DNA from 3 places in the Bacillus sp. JK62 genome. Region 2 is predicted to be linked to each of the others. Evidence: riboswitches for the same ligand, from Rfam matches in the RefSeq annotation. Region 2 holds a riboswitch; each other region holds the start of a gene.
What was found. Region 2 has a riboswitch for S-adenosylmethionine ahead of ACWJJ4_RS11110 (methionine biosynthesis PLP-dependent protein). Riboswitches for the same ligand answer to the same signal wherever they lie in the genome.

Region 1 (4,282 bases), on a different contig from region 2:
CAGTTAGAGGCTGCGACAAAACATTGGTTTTCAATTGCTCTGGCGATAAGCAGGCTTCGCCAATGATCAAGGCGGGGCAGAGGCCATTCCGCAGAGATAAACAGGACATTCGCGCCCTGGGACGTATGCTTTCTGATCCATTCGGGGAAACGGATATCATAGCAGATCAGCCCGGCGCACTTGACACCGTCAAGCTCAAAGGAACCGTCGCTGTTTCCTGCTGACAAGTAAAGGTGTTCATCCATCAGCTGAAACAGATGGGCTTTCTGATACCGCTTCACGATCTGTCCGCTGTTATCGGCGATGTACATGGTGTTATAGACATCTTCGCCTTCTTTGACCGCAAAAGATCCGGCAACGAGGTGTACGTTGTATGTTTTTGCCGTTTCTTTAAGCCACTGTTTCGAAACTTTGCCGTTTTCATCCGCCAGCTGGTCTAGCCGTGTGAGATCATAGCCGGTCGTCCACAACTCAGGAAGCACGATTACATCCGCATGGCGGCTTTCTTGCTCAATCAAAGATTCTGCTTTTTTAAAATTTTCTGAAGGATTTCCGTATGAAATATCAAATTGCAAACAGGAAACGGTCCATTTCATTTTTTAACACCTCAAGTTTCTCTTTACTTTTTTTATTTAACCATATATGATGATGGACTATCATTTCAAGACATTTTTAGAAGGTGAAAAATATGAACTTTGAAATCTCAGATGTACTCAAACAGCTGCCGGAACAATTTTTCGCATCATTGGTGCAAAAAGTGAATCAAAAGCTGAAAGAAGGCAGAGACGTCATCAATTTAGGGCAGGGAAACCCTGATCAGCCGACGCCTCAGCATATCGTTGAAGAAATGAAGCGTGCCGTCGAAAGGCCGGAAAATCATAAATACTCCTCATTCCGGGGCGCTTACAGCTTCAAAAAAGCAGCCGCTGCATTTTATGAAAGGGAGTACGGGGTCACGCTTGATCCGGAAACGGAAGTCGCCGTGCTGTTCGGAGGCAAGGCGGGACTTGTTGAGCTTCCGCAATGTCTTTTAAACCCGGGAGATACCATTCTGGTGCCTGATCCCGGATATCCTGATTACTGGTCGGGCGTCGCCCTTGCGAAAGCGAAAATGGAAATGATGCCGCTGACGGAAGAAAGAGGGTTTCTCCCTGATTACAGCGTAATTCCTGAAAAGGTGCGGAGCGAGGCGAAGATGCTGTATCTCAATTATCCGAATAATCCGACCGGCGCTGTGGCGACTGAGGCGTTTTTTGAGGAGACGGTCGGTTTTGCGGAACAAAACGGCATTTGTGTCGTTCATGATTTCGCGTACGGAGCCGTCGGTTTTGACGGGCATAAACCGCTGAGCTTTTTACAGACGGAAGGCGCAAAAGAGACGGGAATCGAAATCTATACCTTGTCCAAAACGTATAATATGGCGGGCTGGCGGGTCGGATTTGCCGTCGGAAACGCTTCTGTTATCGAAGCGATCAACCTTTATCAGGATCATATGTTTGTCAGCCTGTTTCCCGCGGCGCAGCAGGCGGCGGCAGCCGCTCTTTTAGCGGATCAGGCATGCGTCGCAGCGCAAAATGACAGATATGAATCAAGACGCAATGCATGGATTAAAGCCTGCCGCGGTATCGGCTGGGATGTGACGGCTCCGGCGGGCTCCTTTTTTGCATGGCTCCCTGTGCCCGACGGTTATACGTCACAGTCGTTTTCAGATCTGCTGCTCGAGAAAGCGGATGTCGCCGTCGCTGCCGGAAACGGGTTCGGAAAATGGGGGGAAGGCTATATAAGAGTCGGTCTTCTGACAAGTGAAGAAAGACTTAAAGAAGCTGCGGAACGGATCGGGAAACTGAATCTTTTCACCTGAAAAAGCATTGACATATCAGGATAACAATGCGATAATTCAAAATACTTTATAAAATCATTATTCTTATCAAGAGCAGGCAGAGGGACGAGCCCGATGAAGCCCGGCAACCGACTGATAAAGCACGGTGCTAATTCTTGCAGCAGGAGCTGAGAGATAAGATTCGGACATAACACGAAGCCTCTTTCTGCTCATACGGAAGAGGTTTTTTATGTTTTGTGAAAGAAAGAGAGGCGTTCACGCATGAGCGAAGTATTGGCAACATATCTTCTGACAAACACAACGGACAGTGAAAAGCGGGCGGAACAGATTGCGGCGGGGCTGACGGTAGGCTCCTGGACTGACCTGCCCCTGGTGAAGCAGGAACAGCTCAGAAAACATAAAGGCCGGGTCGTAAAAGTTGAGGAGAAAGAAGGAACCTCAGAAAACGAAACACAATCCGTCATCACTATCGCCTATCCTGAGGCGAACTTTTCAAGAGATATTCCGGCCGTCCTGACGACGGTATTCGGAAAGCTGTCACTGGACGGAAAAATAAAATTGACTGATCTTGAATTTTCCGAAGGGTTTAAACGCTCCCTTCCCGGGCCGAAATTCGGTATATACGGCATCCGCAAACTGCTGGGCGAATTTGAAAGACCGCTTCTGATGAGCATATTTAAAGGCGTGATCGGACGGGATCTCGCCGACATTAAAGAACAGCTCAGACAGCAGGCGCTCGGCGGCGTGGATCTGATTAAAGATGACGAAATTTTCTTTGAAAATGAACTGGCTCCGTTTGAAACCCGCATTATCGCAGGAAAACAAGTCCTGAAGGAAACCCGGGAGGAGACGGGGCATAAAACGCTGTATGCCGTAAACCTTACGGGAAGGACCGCTGAACTGCGGGATAAAGCGAGGCGCGCGGCAGAACTCGGGGCGGACGCGCTTTTATTGAATGTGTTCGCTTACGGTTTAGATGTGATGCAGAGCCTTGCCGAAGACAGGGAAATCCCGCTTCCGATCATGGCGCATCCGGCAGTCAGCGGCGCGTTCACATCATCTCCCGTTTACGGCTTGTCGCATGCGCTTTTGCTCGGCAAGCTGAACCGCTATTGCGGCGCTGATTTCAGCTTATTTCCGTCACCTTACGGATCCGTTGCTCTTCCGAAGGAGTCCGCGCTTGCAATCCATGATGAATGTGTAAAAGACGATGTCTTTCATCCGTCGTTTGCCGTCCCGTCAGCAGGCATTCACCCCGGTATGGTGCCATTGTTGATGCGCGATTTCGGCATCGATCACATCATCAATGCCGGCGGTGGCATTCACGGCCATCCGAAAGGAGCCGAGGGCGGCGGAAAAGCGTTCCGCGCCATCATTGATGCGGTGCTTGAAGCGCAGCCGATTGAAGAAAAAGCCGCGTCGTGCAAAGATCTTCAGCTCGCATTAGACAAATGGGGAAGGGTGGAAGCCGTATGACCCGCACACCGCTGATTATTTGTGATTTCGACGGCACGGTCACCATGAACGACAACATTGTCAGCATGATGAAAGAATTCGCGCCTCCTGAGTGGCTTGAATTAAAAGACGGTGTTCTGTCTAAAAGCATATCAATCCAAGAAGGGGTCGGCCGGATGTTCGGACTGCTGCCGAGCAGCTTAAAAGAAGAACTGACCGGCTTTATTCTGAAGGATGCGAAAATACGGGACGGCTTTTTGGATTTTGTCTCGTTTGTCCGGTCAAACGGCCTCCCGTTTTATATCGTAAGCGGAGGAATGGACTTTTTTGTGCATCCGCTTTTGGAAGGGATCGTAGAAAAGGAGCGGATTTTCTGCAATCATGCATCCTTTGACAATGAATATATTCATATAGACTGGCCGCACGCCTGTGACGGAGGCTGCACCAATCAATGCGGCTGCTGCAAACCGTCAGTCATCCGGAAGCTGTCCGATCAGCAGAAATTTCTCATTATGATCGGTGATTCGGTCACGGATGTCGAGGCTGCAAAGTTATCCGATATGTGTTTTGCGAGAGATTATCTTTTGACTGAATGCAAAGAACTCGGCCTCCGGCATCTGCCTTTTCAAGATTTTCATGAGGTGAGAACAGGCATTGAAAACATCGGGGAGGTGCAGGCATGGCTGCAAAAGAAGAACGCTGGCGCGAACTTGCCGAGGTAAAGCGCGAGCTGGCCGAAAGAGACTGGTTCCCGGCAACGAGCGGGAATCTTTCCATCAAAGTATCCGACGCGCCGCTGACTTTCCTCGTTACGGCGAGCGGAAAAGACAAACGAAAAGAAACAGACGAAGATTTTCTCTTAATCGATGAGAACGGGAAGCCCGCTGAGACCGGCCATTCTTTAAAACCTTCAGCGGAAACGCTTCTCCATACTTACTTATACCAAAAGACAGACGCAGGCTGCTGTCTGCATGTCCATACCGTCAA
Region 2 (4,282 bases):
ATAAAAATGTTTCGTACACAGTCCATGAGCCGTTATCCAGCTGATAGAGCAGGTGAAAACGGTCGATGACTTCTTCGTGGGAAATGTCCTGCATTTTCAGCTGTCCGAGTACGTCGGAATGTTCATCTGACGACAGCTTCTGGCCGACCGTGACATGCGGAACGAAGCTGTATTCCGGCTCGCCGGATAATGCTCCTGAGTAGCATTTCTCACTCAGAGATTTTAATTCCTCCGTCGGCTCTGCTTTCATATATATCACATTATTCACAGGAGAAAACGAGCTGTATTTTGTGATTTTCAGAACGAGCGGATGCGACTCTTTCGCCGTCTGTCTCAGCTGTGATACGACCTGCTCGATTTCCTGTTCTGTCGCTTCAAACGGATCTCTTACCGTCAGATGCGGCGGAATGAGCGCGTAGCTCGGGTCGTAGCGTTTCCGGTACGAATTGGCGAGATCCTGTAATTTTTTTGATGGAAATAAAACAATACCGTATTTCATGAAAGTTCCCTCCTTAAATGAATGGTTACAGCATTTTTTTCAGCGCCGGCGTGATGAGCGGCTGCCAGTATGTCCATTTATGATCCCCGTCAAAGGTTTCATACGTGTATTCGGACTGTTTGCTTTCCAGCAGCTGTTTGAGCTCTTCGTTCGGCGCGGTGAAATCAAGCACCTGGCCGTCCGTCGTGTGGACGGCGGTTTCTTTTTCTCCGATTTGATGATAAACGGAAATCTGTTTGAGATCCTCCGACTGCCGGACGGCATCCAGCACGTGCCCGTCAACATACGGAGACTGCATGATGACGTTTCCAAACATGTTCGGATAGTCAATCGCCGTCATGAGCGAGACGGTTCCGCCGAGGGAATCCCCGATCATGGTGCGGCCGTATCCGACTTGATAAGTGGGGTATTCTTTGTCGATAAAAGGAACGAGCTCATTTGCGATAAACCGTTTATATGAGGCGAACTTAGAGCCTTCGGGATGGTATGTGTTTCTTCGCTCCCGCACATTTTTATATGGGACGCCGATAATGATGCAGCGGTCAATTTCCCCTTTTGACATGAGCTCTTCCGCCTGCCGCCCGATCCTTCCTAATCTGAAATAATCATGGCCGTCCTGGGCGATGACCGTATGATATTTATACAGAGGGGAGTAAGTGTTGGGCAGGTAGACCAAAACGGTCATTTCTTCTTTAAGCTCATGAGAGAAAAGTTTTTTCTCATGAATGATTCCGGTTTTCGGTGCCACTTCGCATTCCTCCAGGCCGCTTCTTGTCTTGATGGTTTTTCCCTATTGTACCATGAATTATTAGAAATTTCTTTCTTCAGATGCACTTCTTGCGAGAGTTCAGAAAATTAAAAAGTTGTTGAAATCCATTTTATAGTGCGTTAATATAGAACAATCAGAAAATACAAAACAATATTCTTATCACGAGAGGTGGAGGGACTGGCCCTTTGAAACCTCAGCAACCGGTTTGCTTTGCCGCGGGAAGGCAAAGTGCCAAGGTGCTAAATCCAGCAAGCGATTCACATGCTTGGAAGATAAGAGGAAGAGAAAAGCTCCTTCTTCTTATGAAGAGGGAGCTTTTTTATTTTTGAAAAGGATGGTGCTTACTGATGACGCAGCATGTTGAAACAAAATTAGCCCAAATTGGAAATAGAAGCGAAGAAGCAACAGGAACGGTCAGTCCGCCGATTTATCTGTCCACCGCTTACCGCCATAGAGGAATAGGAGAATCTACAGGTTTTGATTACGTGCGCACGAAAAACCCGACACGCCAGCTCGTCGAAGACGCTATCGCCGTGTTGGAAAACGGTGCGAGAGGCTTTGCTTTCAGCTCGGGAATGGCAGCCATTCAAACGATTATGGCTTTATTTAAAAGCGGGGATGAATTGATTGTATCCTCCGATTTATACGGAGGCACATACCGTTTGTTTGAAAATGAATGGAGAAAATACGGCTTAAGCTTTATTTACGATGATTTCAGCGATGAAGACTGTTTACGCTCCAAATTAACGGAAAACACGAAAGCGGTATTTGTTGAAACGCCTACAAACCCGTTAATGCAGGAGGCGGACATTGAAAAAATCGCCCGGATTACGAAAGAAGCCGGCCTGCTTTTAATTGTGGATAATACGTTTTATACTCCGGTGCTCCAGCGCCCGCTTGAACTGGGAGCGGACATCGTCATTCACAGCGCCACAAAATATTTAGCCGGGCACAATGATCTCCTTGCCGGTCTGGCTGTCGTTAAGGATGAAGAGCTCGGCGACATCATGTTTAATCACCAAAATGCGATCGGCGCCGTTCTCCCGCCGTTTGATTCGTGGCTTTTAATGAGAGGGATGAAAACACTCGGACTCAGAATGCGCCGTCATGAAGAAAACGCCCGTGAACTTGCAGAATTTTTAGAACAGGAAGAGGAAATCGCCGACGTGTTATATCCCGGAAAAGGCGGAATGCTGTCTTTCCGGCTGCAAAAAGAAGAATGGGTCAATCCGTTTTTAAAGGCGCTGAAAACGATTTGTTTCGCAGAAAGTCTCGGCGGGGTGGAAAGCTTTATTACATACCCCGCGACACAGACGCACATGGACATTCCGGAAGACATCCGTATCGCAAACGGCGTCTGCAACCGCCTGCTGCGTTTTTCAGTGGGCATTGAACATGCAGAAGATTTGAAGCGGGATGTAAAGCAGGCATTACAGCAAGTAAAAGAGGGGGCCGTGTCATATGAGTAATCACAATTGGACGTTGGAAACCCAGCTCGTGCACAATCCATTTAAAACAGACGGAGCCACCGGAGCCGTCAGCGTGCCGATCCAGCATGCTTCGACATTCCATCAGTCTTCATTTGAAGAATTCGGGACATATGATTACAGCCGCTCCGGCACACCGACAAGAACAGCGCTTGAAGAAACGATCGCAGGTCTTGAAGGCGGAACGAGAGGTTTTGCTTTCAGCTCCGGTATGGCGGCGATTTCGACGGCATTTCTGCTCTTATCCCAAGGCGACCATGTTCTCGTCACGGAGGATGTGTACGGCGGAACATTCCGCATGGTGACTGAGGTTCTGTCCCGTTTCGGAATCGAACATACCTTTGTCGATATGACGGACACAGAAGCGGTCGCCCGCGCCATCCGTCCGAACACGAAAGCCATTTATATGGAAACACCGTCAAACCCGACGCTCGGCATCACGGATATTAAGGGCGTCGTCAAACTGGCAAAGGATCACGGCTGTCTGACATACCTTGACAATACATTCATGACGCCTGCTCTGCAGCGTCCGCTTGATCTCGGTGTAGATATCGTGCTTCACAGCGCGACGAAATTTTTAAGCGGCCACAGTGACGTGCTGTCAGGCCTTGCCGCCGTAAAAGATGAAGAGCTCGGCAATCAGCTGTATAAGCTGCAAAACTCGTTTGGAGCGGTGCTCGGTGTTCAGGACTGCTGGCTCGTATTGAGAGGCTTAAAAACATTGCAGGTCAGACTGGAAAAAGCGAGCCGGACGGCTGAACGGCTGGCTGCCTATTTTGACGGGCATCCCGCCATCAAAAACGTTTACTATCCCGGCCTTGCCGGACACCCGGGAGCCGATACCCATAAACGTCAAGCGAGCGGAGCGGGCGCCGTCCTGTCCTTTGAATTGGAAAGCAAAGAAGCCGTCAAAAAGCTGGTCGAAAACGTATCGCTTCCGGTATTTGCCGTCAGCCTCGGCGCTGTCGAGTCCATTCTCTCATACCCTGCAGCCATGTCGCATGCCGCCATGCCGAAAGCAGAGAGGGAGAAACGCGGCATCACAGACGGCCTTCTGCGCCTGAGCGTCGGAGTCGAAAACGCCGAAGATTTAGAACGGGACTTCGAACAGGCATTGAAAAAAATAACCCCCGCCCAAGTGAGATCATAAACGAAAAGGGCGCCGTCAATTTTGCGACGCGCCCTTTTTTATTTTAGATAAAAAAAGTGTTGACGAATGAGAAATCAGGATATATAATTATAAATGTCAGAGAGACAACAACATACCCAGCAACACATACATATCATGATTCCGTAGCTCAGCTGGGAGAGCGCTACCTTGACAGGGTAGAGGTCGCTGGTTCGAGCCCAGTCGGAATCATACACTGCGGTTAGAGGCGTTATATCAACGTTTCTAGCCGTTTTTTATTGTGTTGACTTAGTCGTATTAAGGCGCAGGGTAGCGGTTTTTATTTCGGTGACTTAACCGAAATGGAGGCGGTAATATGTCCGCAAATAGAACAGAAAACGCGTCAAAAAGGAACGTAC
Region 3 (4,282 bases), on a different contig from region 2:
CGGCAAACGCATCATAATAACTGATGTATAGTCTCCGGTTTCTCATGAATTCACGGACCACATACTGGACGGGAGTATCCAGATGCTTCTGGTCTTTCGCAAGCTCAATCACCCACCGCTCGAACTCTTCTAAAAATTCTTTTTCCGGCATGATATACATTTTATTAATATGCCGGTAAAATTCTTTATCCTGCTCCGTCAGTTCTTCTGTGATGACGGGATTTGTCAAAGAATAAATCGAATTCGGATCCGAATCTTCCATCGTTTCGATCCACTCTTTCGCAATTTGATCCACTTGTTCTGAAAAATAGCTGTATAACGCTTCATTTATCTTCATCTCTCTTCTCCTTTCCCATTTCCAATTATAGCGTCAGCGGGTCATGAATGAAAATGAAAGCTGTCAAACTATCCATTTATTTGAAATTTTTTAGTCCGATAGATTACGCCTTTTTTATGAAAATGCTTCAAATGACTCTTTCCGGCCGGCATGCTCTGCCATAAAATAGTAGCAACACCCTTGTATCCACTCGCAAGCATAAAAAAGGAGGGCTTTTTTATGAATGGTGAAATGCATTTGATTCCTTATGTCACGGATGAACAGATCATGGATGTGAACGAGCTTCCTGAGGGGATTAAAGTGATTAAGGCGCCAGAGTTGTGGGCAAAAGGGTTTAAAGGCAAGGATATTAAAATCGCGGTGCTTGACACAGGCTGCGACATCAATCATCCTGATTTGAAAGACCGGATTGTCGGCGGGAAAAACTTCACCGATGATGACGGAGGCAAAGAAGACGTGATTTCCGATTACAACGGACACGGGACACACGTTTCCGGAACGATTGCAGCCAATGATTCAAACGGCGGAATTTCGGGTGTCGCGCCGGAAGCAAGCCTTTTAATCGTTAAAGTTCTCGGCGGGAAAAACGGCAGCGGCAAATACGAATGGATTATTAACGGCATCAACTACGCCGTTGAACAAAAGGCGGACATTATTTCCATGTCACTCGGCGGGCCAAGCGATGTGCCTGAACTGAAAGAAGCGGTCACAAATGCGGTAAAAAGCGGTGTTCTGGTCGTTTGCGCGGCAGGAAACGAAGGCGACGGAGACGAGCGTACAGAGGAACTGTCGTATCCGGCCGCTTACAACGAAGTGATCGCAGTCGGATCAGTCTCAATCGCCCGTAAATCGTCTGAATTTTCAAACGCTAATAAAGAGATTGACCTGGTGGCTCCGGGAGAAAATATTCTCTCCACCCTTCCCAACCATAAATACGGGAAGCTGACGGGCACTTCAATGGCCGCCCCGCATGTGAGCGGAGCGCTTGCCTTAATAAAAGGGCTTGAACAGGACGCGTTTCAGCGGACGCTTTCTGAGGCTGAAGTCTACGCCCAGCTCGTGCGGCGGACCCTTCCTTTGGACATCGCCAAAACATTGGCCGGGAACGGATTTCTGTATTTAGACGCGCCTGAAGTACTGATGGAAAGAGCCGAACAGGCACAGCTGCTGTCTTTCTGATATTTTTCTCGTATAATGATTGATCAGTTTGTCACATCACCAATTTTTAAATTGTGAGATTTTCTATTGACAGTGATCTGAATAAGCTGATAAGATAACCAACAAATGATGTAACTTTTCAAAAAAATTGAAATACTTTCTCTTATCGAGAGTTGGGCGAGGGATTGGCCTTTTGACCCCAACAGCAACCGACCGTAATTCCATTGTGAAATGGGGCGCGTGATTTTTGCGCCGAGACGATTGTCTCATAAGGCACGGTGCTAATTCCATCAGACGTGATCTGAGAGATAAGAGAGGCTTGCATTTTGAAGTTAAAGCCTCTTTCTCTCATGAGAAAGAGGCTTTTTTGTTACATCTCACTTAAAGGAGGAGACTTAATGACAACAATCAAAACTTCGAACCTCGGTTTTCCGAGAATCGGCTTGAACAGAGAATGGAAAAAAGCACTTGAGGCTTATTGGAAAGGAAACACTGATAAAGAAACGTTTCTTAAAAAGCTTGACGGTTTATTCTTATCAGCTGTCAAAACACAGCTTGACCAACATATCGATATCGTGCCGGTCTCTGATTTCACTCATTATGATCATGTGCTTGATACCGCCGTCAGCTTTAACTGGATTCCGGAAAGATTCCGCAGCATCACGGATCCCGTTGATACATACTTTGCGATTGCCCGCGGTGTAAAAGACGCCGTTTCCAGTGAAATGACGAAATGGTTCAATACCAACTACCATTACATCGTTCCTGAATATGACGAAAGCATTGAATTCCGTCTGACGAGAAACAAACAGCTTGACGACTACCGCCGGATCAAAGAAGAATTCGGAGCGGAAACGAAACCTGTCATCGTCGGTCCGTATACATTCGTCACGCTTGCGAAAGGATACGAAGAATCAGAAGCGAAAGCGATTCAAAAACGCCTTGTTCCTCTTTATGTGCAGCTGCTGAAAGAGCTTGAAGCAGAAGGCGTCAAATGGGTTCAGATTGATGAGCCTGCCCTTGTGACAGCTTCTTCTGAAGATGTCCGCGCCGCAAAAGACCTCTATGAATCTATTACAAAAGAGCTTTCAGGACTGAATGTCCTCCTGCAGACATACTTTGATTCAGTTGATGCATATGAAGAACTCGTTTCTTATCCCGTACAGGGAATCGGACTTGATTTCGTGCATGATAAAGGCAGAAACCTTGAGCAATTGAAAAAGCACGGCTTCCCGAAAGATAAAGTGCTGGCAGCCGGTGTGGTCGACGGCCGGAACATTTGGAAAATCGATGTTGAAGAACGCCTTGATGCAGCTTTGGATATCCTCAGCCACGCTGATGTTGAGGAGTTATGGATTCAGCCTTCAAGCAGTCTTCTGCACGTGCCGGTGGCGAAACACCCTGACGAGCATCTTGAAAAGGATTTGCTGAACGGCCTGTCATACGCTAAAGAAAAACTGGCGGAACTCGGCGTCTTAAAAGAAGGGCTTCTGTCCGGAAAAGCGGCCGTCAGTGAGCAGATCGAAGAATCAAAAGCGGCACTTAAGGCTTTAAAAGCATTCGCAACAGGAGCGAACTCAGCTCAAAAAGAAGAGCTGAATCAGCTGACGGAAAAAGATTTCTCCCGTCCGGCAAGCTTTGAAGAACGATTGGCGCTGCAAAATGAATCACTCGGTCTTCCTCTTCTGCCGACGACGACAATCGGAAGCTTCCCTCAATCTGCCGAGGTGCGGAGCGCACGGCAAAAATGGCGCAAAAAAGATTGGACGGATGAACAGTACCAAGCCTTTATTAATGCGGAAACGAAGCGCTGGGTTGACATTCAGGAAGAAATCGGCTTAGACGTGCTCGTTCACGGAGAATTTGAGCGGACGGACATGGTCGAATACTTCGGTGAAAAACTGGCCGGATTCGCCTTTACGAAATATGCATGGGTGCAGTCTTACGGTTCACGCTGCGTACGTCCGCCTGTCATTTTCGGAGATGTCGAATTTATCGAACCGATGACGGTAAAAGATACGGTCTACGCCCAATCGCTGACTGAAAAACACATGAAAGGCATGCTGACGGGACCTGTCACCATCTTAAACTGGTCATTCCCGCGTGTGGATATTTCAAGAAAAGAAATCGCCTTCCAGATCGGGCTTGCCCTCAGAAAAGAAGTAAAAGCGCTTGAAGATGCCGGTATTCAGATTATCCAAGTGGATGAACCCGCGCTCCGCGAAGGACTGCCGTTAAAAACGCAGGATTGGGATGAATATTTAACTTGGGCCGCAGAAGCATTCCGGTTAACGACATCTTCTGTGCGAAACGAGACGCAGATTCATACGCATATGTGTTACAGCAACTTTGAAGATATCGTAGATACGATCAATGATCTTGACGCGGATGTCATTACAATCGAACACAGCAGAAGCCACGGAGGATTTTTAGAGTACCTGAAAGAACATCCTTACGTGAAAGGCCTCGGACTCGGTGTATACGACATTCACAGCCCGCGTGTGCCGGCAACTGAAGAAATCTATCAAATTATTGATGACGCGCTTGAAGTGTGTCCGACTGACCGCTTCTGGGTAAACCCGGACTGCGGACTGAAAACAAGACAGCAGGAAGAAACCGTTGCGGCATTAAAAAATATGGTCGACGCCGCGAAACAGGCACGAAAAAAACAAGCTCAGCTTGTATAATCAAAACAGCCATCCGTAATTTGCGGATGGCTGTTTTTTCTGGGCGTGCTACTTATTCTGCAGCGCTTCTGCAAGTTCATACAATGAATCATACTGCTTC

Region 1: it holds a riboswitch for S-adenosylmethionine, as region 2 does, so the genes downstream of both, mtnW (2,3-diketo-5-methylthiopentyl-1-phosphate enolase) here and ACWJJ4_RS11110 (methionine biosynthesis PLP-dependent protein) in region 2, are expected to answer to the same signal.
Region 3: it holds a riboswitch for S-adenosylmethionine, as region 2 does, so the genes downstream of both, metE (5-methyltetrahydropteroyltriglutamate--homocysteine S-methyltransferase) here and ACWJJ4_RS11110 (methionine biosynthesis PLP-dependent protein) in region 2, are expected to answer to the same signal.

What each region holds. Positions count from the first base shown of each region.
Region 1 is NZ_JBSJQA010000004.1:145,974-150,255, forward strand. Features, by position in the region: gene ACWJJ4_RS11925 (carbon-nitrogen family hydrolase) at 1-596, opposite strand, end outside; gene ACWJJ4_RS11930 (pyridoxal phosphate-dependent aminotransferase) at 689-1,861, shown strand; SAM riboswitch class I at 1,922-2,021, shown strand; gene mtnW (2,3-diketo-5-methylthiopentyl-1-phosphate enolase) at 2,102-3,316, shown strand; gene mtnX (2-hydroxy-3-keto-5-methylthiopentenyl-1-phosphate phosphatase) at 3,313-4,017, shown strand; gene ACWJJ4_RS11945 (methylthioribulose 1-phosphate dehydratase) at 3,975-4,282, shown strand, end outside.
Region 2 is NZ_JBSJQA010000003.1:292,429-296,710, forward strand. Features, by position in the region: gene ACWJJ4_RS11100 (YjcG family protein) at 1-499, opposite strand, end outside; gene ACWJJ4_RS11105 (esterase family protein) at 525-1,247, opposite strand; SAM riboswitch class I at 1,422-1,547, shown strand; gene ACWJJ4_RS11110 (methionine biosynthesis PLP-dependent protein) at 1,616-2,737, shown strand; gene metC (cystathionine beta-lyase) at 2,730-3,905, shown strand; tRNA gene ACWJJ4_RS11120 (tRNA-Val) at 4,043-4,115, shown strand.
Region 3 is NZ_JBSJQA010000004.1:113,266-117,547, reverse strand. Features, by position in the region: gene ACWJJ4_RS11780 (STAS domain-containing protein) at 1-337, opposite strand, end outside; gene ACWJJ4_RS11775 (S8 family peptidase) at 557-1,516, shown strand; SAM riboswitch class I at 1,656-1,810, shown strand; gene metE (5-methyltetrahydropteroyltriglutamate--homocysteine S-methyltransferase) at 1,894-4,182, shown strand; gene yeiL (transcriptional regulator YeiL) at 4,231-4,282, opposite strand, start outside.